2 regions of the Amycolatopsis sp. NPDC045836 genome follow, and region 1 is predicted to be linked to the other one. Evidence: riboswitches for the same ligand, from Rfam matches in the RefSeq annotation. Region 1 holds a riboswitch; the other holds the start of a gene.
The links. A riboswitch is a leader RNA that binds a small molecule or an ion and turns the genes downstream of it on or off. The one in region 1 is predicted to bind cobalamin.
Positions count from the first base shown of each region.

Region 2: it holds a riboswitch for cobalamin, as region 1 does, so the genes downstream of both, AC07EG_RS22085 (ABC transporter substrate-binding protein) here and metE (5-methyltetrahydropteroyltriglutamate--homocysteine S-methyltransferase) in region 1, are expected to answer to the same signal.

Region 1 is NZ_JBWKKF010000003.1:222,654-227,848, reverse strand. Features, by position in the region: gene AC07EG_RS05935 (hypothetical protein) at 1-110, shown strand, start outside; gene AC07EG_RS05930 (3-hydroxyacyl-CoA dehydrogenase family protein) at 185-1,783, shown strand; cobalamin riboswitch at 1,799-2,046, shown strand; gene metE (5-methyltetrahydropteroyltriglutamate--homocysteine S-methyltransferase) at 2,165-4,468, shown strand; gene AC07EG_RS05920 (glucose 1-dehydrogenase) at 4,553-5,195, shown strand, end outside.
Region 2 is NZ_JBWKKF010000011.1:86,051-91,245, forward strand. Features, by position in the region: gene AC07EG_RS22065 (DUF5997 family protein) at 1-347, shown strand, start outside; gene lexA (transcriptional repressor LexA) at 360-1,016, opposite strand; gene AC07EG_RS22075 (PPOX class F420-dependent oxidoreductase) at 1,013-1,447, opposite strand; gene AC07EG_RS22080 (glycoside hydrolase family 43 protein) at 1,454-2,962, opposite strand; cobalamin riboswitch at 3,077-3,197, shown strand; gene AC07EG_RS22085 (ABC transporter substrate-binding protein) at 3,273-4,268, shown strand; gene AC07EG_RS22090 (FecCD family ABC transporter permease) at 4,265-5,195, shown strand, end outside.

The sequences.
Region 1 (5,195 bases):
TGCCGCACCACGAGGCGTGGCTGCTGCTGTGGGGCCGGGCCCACCAGGACGGCTGGCGCGGGCACGACCGCGCGATCGGGCCGCACTACTGCGCCGCCTGCGCGGCCTGAAACCTAGGGGTTTCCTCCCCGCGCCACTCCTACCGTGGACCGCACCGGCAAACCAGGTGGAGGGCGGTTCGGTGATGTCCGAGCGGGTGCGCAGGATCGGGATCATCGGCTCCGGGGCGGCGGGTGCCGCGCTGGCCGGCCTGTGCACCGCCGGTGGGCTCGAGGTGACGGACTCGTGCGACGACGTCGACCTGGTGGTCGAAGCCCTGCCGGACCGCCTGGAGACCAAGGTCGCGGCACTGGCCGCACTGGACCGCCGCTGCCCGGACCGCACCGTGTTCGTCACCACCACGACCGGGCTTTCGGTCACCGAGATCGCCGCCCGCGGCGGGCGGATGTCCCGCACCGTCGGCCTGAACCTGCCCGATCCGGAAGCGCTGGCGGAGGCGGAGGCGGTCGAACTGGTCCGCACGGCGATCACCGACGAAGCCGTGCTCACCACCGTCGGCGGATTGCTGCGTGAACTCGGCAAGGAACCGATCGATGTCGGCGACCACCCCGGGTTCATCGCGAGCGGCCTGCTGCTGGCCTACCTCAACGACGCGGCGAGGATGTTCGACGAGGGCTACGCCTCCCGCGACGACATCGACCACGCGATGATCCACGGCTGCGGCATGCCCGGCCCGCTGGCGCGGCTGGACGCGCTCGGCATCGACACCGTGCACGACGCGCTGACGGCCTTGCACGAGCGCACCGGCGACCGCGCCTACGCCCCGGCACCGGTACTGCGGCGCATGGTCGCCGACGGCAAGCTCGGGGTGAAGTGCGGTACCGGCTTCTACGGCTCACGGGCCCCGGCCGCGGTGCCCGCCCCGGCGACCGGCGGCAGGCCGGTGCGGCGGATCGGCGTGGTCGGCTCCGGCACGATGGCCACCGGCATCGCGGAGGTGGTCGCGCGGGCCGGGCTGCCGGTCACGCTCGTCGCGCGGTCGGAGGTCCGCGGCAAGGACAGCCGCGCGACGATCGAACGCTCACTCGACCGCGCCGCCCGGCGTGACCCGGCGCTCGACGTGGACGGGGTGCTCGCCTGGCTGGACACCTCCGGCGACCTCGGTGCCTTGGCCGACGCCGACCTGATCGTCGAAGCGGTGGTGGAGGACCTCGACGTCAAGCGCGGCGTCTTCGCCGAACTGGACGGCGTCGCCAAACCCGGCGCGGTGCTGGCCACCACCACCTCCAGCATGTCCGTGCTCAGCTGCGCCGCCGCGACCGCCCGGCCGCAGGACGTGATCGGCATGCACTTCTTCAACCCGGCGCCGCGGATGGAGCTGGTCGAGGTGGTCCGCACCGAGCTGACCGCCGCCGACGTGGCGGTCACCGCGCGCCGCGTGGCCGGTGAACTCGGCAAGCACCCGGTCGACTGCACCGACCGCGCGGGGTTCATCGTCAACGCGCTGCTCTTCCCGTACCTGAACCGGGCCGCGGAAATGCTGCGCGAACGCCCGGTCTCCGTCGCGGACATCGACACCGCCATGGCGCAGGGCTGCGGTTATCCACTCGGCCCGCTCGCGCTGCTCGACCTCATCGGGCTCGACGTGTCCCTGTCCATCCAGCAGGCCCTGCACGACGCGTTCCCCGGCGAGGCCGCGCCGCCCGCCCGTTACCTGGCGGACCTGGTTTCGGCCGGGCACTACGGGCGCAAGACCGGCCGCGGTTTCCTCGCCTACCCCTGACGGCCGGGCGGGCGCTAGAGTGGCGGCGCAGCTGGTTCGAGCACCGCGAGCAGCACGGCGGTGCTCGAGGCAAGAGGGAATCCGGTGGAAACCCGGAACTGCCCCGCAGCGGTGAGCGGGAACGACCGCCGTCTGTCTCCACTGCCTCCGCGGAGACGACAGCACTGAGCCCACGGGCTTGGGAAGCGACGGCCAGTAGGAACCCGGCGTGCGCGCCGGAAGTGCCCGCGAGTCCGAAGACCTGCCCGCTGTGCGCCCCACGACCGTGGGGTGCTGGTGGAGACCTCGTGGGTCGGGTCATCGCCGGGTACCGGCTGTCGGCCGGTACCTGCCGTGCGCTCCTCCCGCCAGGTCCACAGGGACTCGCGAAGGAGAGAGCCCGTGACCCCGGAACCCAGCCGCGCCACCGTGTACGGCTACCCGCGCCAGGGCGCCGACCGGCAGCTGAAGAAGGCGATCGAGTCCTACTGGGCCGGCCGCGCCGACGCCGGTTCGCTGCTCGGCACCGCCCGTGAACTGCGCCTGCGGAACCTGGCCGAACTGCGTGACGCCGGGATCGACGAGATCCCGAGCAACCACTTCTCCCTCTACGACCACGTGCTCGACACCGCGTGGATGTTCGGCGCCGTCCCGGAACGCCACCTCGCCGCCGTTCCGGACGCCTCGAGCGAGGCCGGGCGGCTGGACCGGTACTTCGCCATGGCGCGGGGCACCGCGGACGCGCCGCCGATGGAGATGACGAAGTGGTTCGACACCAACTACCACTACCTCGTGCCCGAACTCGGCCCCGGCACCCGGTTCACGCTGGACGCGAGCAAGCCGCTCGCCGAGTTCACCGAGGTGCTCGAGCACGGCAGCCGGACCCGGCCGGTGGTGCTCGGCCCGGTCAGCTTCCTGCTGCTGGCCAAGGACCCGACCGCCACCGGCGGCTTCCAGCCCCTGCACCTGCTGGACCAGCTGGTACCGCGGTACACCGAACTGCTGCGCCTGCTGCACGAGGCGGGCGCCGAGTGGGTCCAGCTCGACGAACCCGCGCTGGTGACCGACCAGCCCGCCGAGGTGCTCGGCCGGGTCGCGGACACCTACGCGGCACTGGCCGCCCAGTCGGCCAGGCCGAAGATCCTGGTCGCCTCGTACTTCGACCGCCTCGGTGACGCGCTGCCCGTGCTGGCGGCGTCCCCGGTCGACGGGCTGGCCGTCGACTTCACCGGTGCCGCCGCGGCCGATCTCGACGCCGTGGCCACCGCGTCGGGCATCCAGGACAAGCGGCTGGTCGCCGGCGTGGTCAACGGCCGCAACGTCTGGGCCGCCGACCTGGGCGCCGCCCTGGCCACCCTCGGCACGCTGCTCGGGCTGGCCGGTTCGGTGGACGTGGCGGCGTCCTGCTCGCTGCTGCACGTGCCGCTCGACGTCCGCCTCGACACCGGGCTGGATCCCGAGGTCGCCGGTTGGCTCTCCTTCGCGCGGCAGAAGCTCGACGAACTGGTGACGCTGCGCCGGGGCCTGACCGAAGGCCACGCCGCCGTCGGCGACGCGCTGCGGGCCAACGCCGAGCGGCTGGCCGCCCGCGCGGCCTCGCCGATCGTGCGGGTGCCCGCCGTCCGCGAGCGCGTCGCCGCGATCGCCGAGGCCGACCTCCGCCGCACCAGCCCGTACGGTGAGCGCCGCCGGGCCCAGCGGGACCGCCTCCGGCTGCCCGGCCTGCCGACCACCACGATCGGCTCCTTCCCGCAGACCGCGGAACTGCGCCGGGCCCGCGCGGCGCTGCGGACCGGCGAGCTGGACCGGAACGCCTACACCGAAGCGATGCGGGCCGAAATCCGCTCGGTCATCGCCGAGCAGGAGCAGCTGGGCCTGGACGTGCTGGTGCACGGGGAGCCGGAACGCAACGACATGGTCCAGTACTTCGGCGAGCAGCTCACCGGTTTCCTGGCCACCCAGCACGGTTGGGTCCAGTCCTACGGCACCCGCTACGTCCGGCCGCCGATCATCGCCGGTGACGTGGCCCGTCCCGCGCCGATGACCGTCGAGTGGGCCACCTACGCGCAGAGCCTGACCGAACGGCCGGTCAAGGGCATGCTGACCGGCCCGGTGACCATGCTCGCCTGGTCGTTCGTCCGCGACGACCAGCCCGAAGCCGACACCGCCCGCCAGGTGGCGCTGGCCCTGCGCGACGAGGTCGCCGACCTGGAGCGGGCCGGGATCGCGGTGATCCAGGTCGACGAGCCCGCGCTGCGGGAAACCCTGCCGCTGCGCGACGCCGACCGCGCCGCGTACCTGGCGTGGGCCGTCGCCTCGTTCCGCCTGGCGACCTCGGGCGTGCGGGACGACACCCAGATCCACACGCACATGTGCTACGCCGAGTTCGGTGACGTGCTGCAGGCCATCATCGACATGGACGCCGACGTGATCAGCCTGGAGGCGGCGCGGTCGAACATGGCCGTCGTCGCCGACCTCGCCCGGGCCGGATATCCCAACGAGGCGGGCCCCGGTGTCTGGGACATCCACTCGCCGCGCGTGCCGTCCGTCGAGGAGATCGTCGCCCACCTGCGCACCGCCACCTCGGCGTTCCCGGCCGAGAGGCTGTGGGTCAACCCCGACTGCGGGCTCAAGACCCGCGGGTACCCGGAGGTGCGGGCCACCCTGGCCAACCTGGTCGAGGCCACCGGCCGGTTGCGCTCGTAACCGGAGCGGCCCCCGCCGCGGCGGTTTCCGGGACGGGAGACGTGGGTAGGGCTCGTGGGAACGCCAGGGCAAGGAGGACCGATCTTGCGAGCTTTGACCGTCGTCCCGCGTCAGCCGGATTCACTCGAGGTGATCGAGGTGCCCGATCCGGAACCCGCCGCGGGGGAGTTGCTGGTGGACGGTCTCGCCGTCGGCGTGTGCGGGACCGACAAGGAGATCGTCGCCGGTGAGTACGGTGAAGCACCCCACGGCGAACAGCGGCTGGTGCTGGGGCACGAATCCCTCGGCCGTGTCCGGCGGGCCCCCGAGGACAGCGGGTTCCGGCCCGGCCAGCTGGTCGCCGGGGTGGTGCGCCGGCCGGACCCCGAGCCCTGCGGGGCCTGCGCGCACGGCGAGTTCGACATGTGCCGCAACGGCCGGTACACCGAGCGCGGCATCAAGGGCCTGCCCGGCTACGGCAGCAGCCGGTGGACCGTGGCGGCCGAGTACGCCGTGCCCGTCGACGACGCGCTGGGGGAGCTGGGGGTGCTGGTCGAACCCGCTTCCGTGGTGGCCAAGGCGTGGGAGCAGATCGAGCGGATCGGGGCCCGGTCGTGGTTCGAGCCGTCCCGGGTGCTGATCACCGGCGCCGGCCCGATCGGCCTGCTCGCCGCCCTGCTCGGCACCCAGCGCGGGCTCGGGGTGCACGTGCTCGACCAGGTCACCGACGGCCCGAAACCCGAGCTGG
Region 2 (5,195 bases), on a different contig from region 1:
CGGCGACCGCGGCGAAGAAGCTGGGCGTTTACCTCGAAGCCACCCCGGCGGAGTTCCAGGAGGGTGTCGTTTCCCGCGACGAGCTGAACGCCCTGCAGGCGGACCCGCCGGAATGGCTGCGGGACCTGCGCCGCGACGGCCCGCACCCGCGGTCGGTCGCCGCCGCCAAGCTCGGCATCTCGATCGGCGGCCTCACCCGCGCCGGTCTCACCGCTCCGCTGACCACCGAGCAGATCGACGCGCTCAAGGCCGAACTCCCGGACTGGCTCGTCCGCGAACGCGCCACCCAGGCCGAATTCCGCGCCGAAACCGCCCGCGCGAAGGAAGCCTCCTCGAAGACTTCCTGACCCCGCGCCGCCTCAGACGCTGCGCAGCACCGAGACGACCACACCCAGGATCACCGCGCGATCTCCGTCGATGACCTCGTAGGCGGGGTTCCGCGGTTCCAGGTAGACGTGACCACCGCGCCGGCGGTAGACCTTCACCGTCGCCTCGTCGTCGATCATGGCGGCGACGATCTGGCCCGAATGCGCTTCGGGCTGCTGGCGGACCACCACGGTGTCCCCGTCGCAGATGGCGGCGTCGATCATCGAATCGCCGCGGACCTGCAGGCCGAACACGGTGCCGCGCCCGGCGAACTGCCGGGGCAGCGTCAGCACCTCGTCGACGTGCTCGTCGGCGGCGATCGGGGTGCCCGCGGCGATGTGGCCGACCACCGGCACGCTCACCGAGCCGCCGGCCTCCTGGCCACGCGAGCCGCGCAGGAACAGGCGCACGTCCATCGGCCGCGAGACCGTGGTGCCGCGCCGCAGGAAACCCTTCTCCTCCAACGCCGCCAGGTGCTTCGACACCGACGACGAGGACCGCAGGCCGACCGCGTCCCCGATCTCGCGGGTGCTGGGGGAGTAGCCGTACCGGTTCACCCAGTCCTGGATGGTGACCAGGATCCGTTGCTGGCGCTCGGGCAGGGCCGAGGCGTCCAGGTGCTCCAGCTCGTCGAAATCGTAGGCGGTCACCCGGAGATGGTAGCCCCACCTCCACTGTGGACCCGGCGCACCGCGCCGTACCACCGCTCACCGACCGGTTCACCCGCGAGGTTCCAGCTCCACGAGACGGCCGGCGTGACCCGGAAGAAGGTCCCCGGCCCGACCACGCCGACCCGTTCCTCGGGCGCACCCGCCCACCCGTGGACGCGGATCCCCCTGGCGACGAACGGTTCCATCGACACCAGGTCGTCGACCACCAGCGCCACCCGCTCGTGCCCGCCCGCCACGTTGCGGAACTTGCGGGTGTGCACCGCGGTGGCGCCGCCGCCGATCCAGAAGCCGGTGCCGTCGAACTCGAACGCCACCGGCACCACGTCCGGCTGCCCGTCCGCCGCGACGGTGGACAGCCGGGCCAGTGGCTGCGAGCGCAGGTACGCGATTTCCTCTTCGCTGAACGCCATGACCGGTCAGTGTGCCGGACGCACCGCGAAGTCGTCGAAGGCAGCCGCCGCCTCGAAGACCCGGACGCCGTTCGCGCCGCTGGGGAAGGTGCCGTCGGCGACGCTGAGCTTCGGCGCGGTCAGGTCGTCGACGTACACCCGGATGGCCGGGCCGACCGCGGTCACCCGGAGGTGGTGGCTCCGCCCGATGGCCCCGGCCAGCGGAGCCGACGCCAGTTCCGTCCACGAGTTGTCGGCGCGCCCGAGCACGACCCGGCCCGACGCGCTGATCCCGGCGTAGTAACCCTGGTAGCTGTCCGTGCCGACGGCGGCTTCGCGTACCCGGAACACCACACCGGCATCGCCGCGGCTGGCGGTCAGCCGCACGCGGGTGTCCTGCGTGAAATCGCCGAAGTTGGTGTCCAGCAACGCCTTCCCGCCCGCCGAGCGGCTCGCCGCCAGCTGCTCGGCCCGGACCGCCCACTGCCCGCCGTGGGTCTTCCAGCCGAAGGTGTTGCCGTCGGCGAAGTTGTCCTGCACCTTCATGGTGATCCGCGCGATGGTGCCGTCGGGGTTGAAGTTCATCCGGTCGTAGGCCAGCTGCCGGTGGTTGCCGTCGGTCTCGCTGAGCGGGCGGCGGTGGTAGACGATGTACCAGATGTCGGTGCCGGGCACGTTGAGCACCGAGTTGTGCCCCGAGCCGCGGGCGACCGCCGGGTCCTGCGCGAGCACCCGGTCCAGCTTGGTGAACGGCCCGGTCGGCGAATCGGCCATGGCGTAGGAGACCGAGTAGTTCGGCCCGGTCCAGCCGCCTTCGGACCACATCAGGTAGTACTTGCCGTTGCGCTTGAACATCTGCGAGCCCTCGACGTACTCCGGTGTCGGGGTGATCTCGCGGAAGGTGCTGCCGTCCTCGAAGGTGCCGAGGCTGGTCATGTCGGCGTTCAGCTTGACCACGTTGGCGTGCCCCCAGCCGCCGTAGTACATGTACGCCTGCCCGTCGTCGTCGATGAAGACGTCCTGGTCGATGGGCTGCGCGCCGTTGTGGAACCGGTCGATCAGCGGGTGGCCGAGCGCGTCGCGGTACGGGCCCTCCGGGCGGTCGGCCACGGCCACGCCGATGCCGCCGTGTTCGGCGTCGCTCTGGATGTCGTTGGCCGCGAAGTAGAGGAAGTACTTGCCGTCGCGCTCGATCGGGGCCGGGGCCCACACCGCGTACTTCGCCCACGACACGTTCTCGGTGGTCAGCACGTTGCTGTGCTTGGTCCAGTGCACCAGGTCCGTCGAGGAGAACGCGTCGAGGTGCGTCTGCTCGGCGTAGCGCCGGGAGGTGGTCGGGAAGACCCAGTAGGTGTTGCCGTAGATGGCCACGTCCGGATCGGCGTACCAGCCGTCGACGAACGGGTTGCCCGCTTCGGCGGTGCCGTAGTCGGGCACCGCGGCGGAGGCGGGGGTGACGGCCCCGAGCACCAGTGCGCCGGACGCGAACAGGGCGGTCAGCGCCCGGGAGGCGGATCTGAACGGAAGAGCGGTCATCTTCGGCAGCTCCTGCACACTATTCAACAACAACGAACATCTTCGGTGAAGATTGCACGACTTCCGACACGGCGGTCAAGGACCGGCCGCGTGATAGGTTGCGGACGCCAGGCGAGGGAATCCGGTGTGAATCCGGAGCTGACGCGCAGCGGTGAGCGGCGACGAGCGGAACAGCGGCCACTGGACCCCGGTCCGGGAAGGCGTTCCGCCCGGACGACCCCGAGTCCGAAAACCTGCCGGCACCCCGGCGCGGCCGGGGCCACCGACCGTTCGGGCTCCGCGTGACGAGCCCCTCGACGCAGGGATTCCCGTGCCGAAGATCCGCTCCGCCCACCTGCTGCTCGCCGCCGCCCTGGTCCTGCCGGGCTGCGCCGGCGGGAATGCCACCGACCCCGCCGCCCGGACCGTGGAGAACTGCGGCCACCGGGTGTCGGCGGCGAAACCGCCCGAGCGCGCCGTCGCGTTGAACCAGGGGACCGCCGAGATCATGCTCTCGCTGGGCCTGGCCGACCGGATGGCGGGCACCGCCACCTGGACCGACCCGGTGCTGCCCGCGCTCGCCGCGGACAACGCCAAGGTGCCGCGCCTGGCCGAGAACAACCCGTCCTTCGAAGCCGTGCTCGCGGTCGAGCCGGACTTCGTGGCGGCCTCGTTCGTCTCCACGCTCGGTGAAGGCGGGGTGGCCACCCGCGAGCAGTTCGAGCAGCTCGGCGTGCCGGCCTACGTCTCACCGTCCGACTGCCTCAAGGACAACAACGCCGGTGGTGACGGCGCCCGCACCGAACCGCTGACCATGGAGGTCGTCTACACCGAGATCCGCCAGCTGGCCACGTTGTTCGGGGTGGAGGCACGCGGGGAGCAGCTGGTCACCGAGCTGGCGGGGCGGATGGAACGCGCGGCGATGCGGGCGGACGGGGTGAGCCTGCTGTACTGGTTCGCCAACGCCGAATCCCCCTACCTGGCCGGGTGCTGCGGGGCACCCGGCGTGATCACCACCACGCTCGGCGCGCGCAACGTCTTCGACGACACCCGCGACGAGTGGCCGCAGATCAACTGGGAGACCGTCGCCGACCGGAATCCGCAGGTGATCGTGCTCGGGGACCTGACCCGCCGCTCGCAGACCGCGGAAACCGGGGAGGCGAAGATCGCCTTCCTCGAATCCCAGCCGGTCACCAAGGACCTCGACGCGGTGAAGAACAAGCGCTACGTGCTGCTCAGCGGGCAGGCGATGAACCCGTCGCTGCGGACCGTGGACGGCACCGAGCAGGTCGCCGAAGCGCTGCGGAAGTTCGGGCTCGCGGGGTGAGGCGGCCGCGCACCGGGTCGCAGGTGGCCTGGTTCTGCGTCGTGGGGCTCGGCGTGCTGGTGGTCTCGATCGCGGTGGCGATCACCATCGGCCCGGCCGGTATCGGCGTCGGCGAGGTGTATTCGACCGTGCTCGCCCACCTCGGCCTGGGTGAGCCGGTGCTCAGCCCGCTGCGGGACGGCATCGTGTGGCACCTGCGGCTGCCGCGGGCGCTGCTGGCCGCGGTCTGCGGGGCCGGGCTCGCCGTGTGCGGGGTGGTGATGCAGTCGCTGCTGCGCAACCCGCTGGCGGACCCGTTCGTGCTGGGCGTGTCCTCCGGCGCGTCGACCGGGGCGGTGCTGGTGGTGGTGCTCGGCGTGGGCGGCGGCGTGGTCTCGCTGTCCGCCGGTGCCTTCATCGGGGCGGCCATCTCGTTCGCGCTGGTGCTGCTGCTCAGCGGGGTGCTCGGCGGCAGCACCGACCGGGTGGTGCTGTCCGGGGTCGCCGCGATGCAGCTGTTCTCCGCGCTCACCTCGTTCATCGTGCTCACCGGCGCCGACCCGGAAACCACGCGCGGGGTGCTGTTCTGGCTGCTCGGCTCGTTCGCCAGCGCCTCCTGGGCCGAGGTCGGCGTCGGGGCGGTGGTGCTGGCCGTGGCGCTGGCGGTGTGCTTCGGGCACGCCCGCGCGCTGGACGTGTTCGCCCTCGGCCAGGACACCGCCGCCGCGCTGGGCGTCTCGGTGGCGCGCACCCGGATCGTGCTGCTGTGCGCCACCGCGTTGCTGACCGCCGCCCTGGTCAGCGCGGTCGGGGCGGTCGGTTTTGTCGGGCTGGTGCTGCCGCACGCGGCCAGGGCGCTGACCGGCCCGGGCCACCGCCGCCTGCTGCCGGTGACGGCGGTCGCGGGCGCGGTGTTCCTGGTCTGGGTGGACACGCTGGCGCGCACCG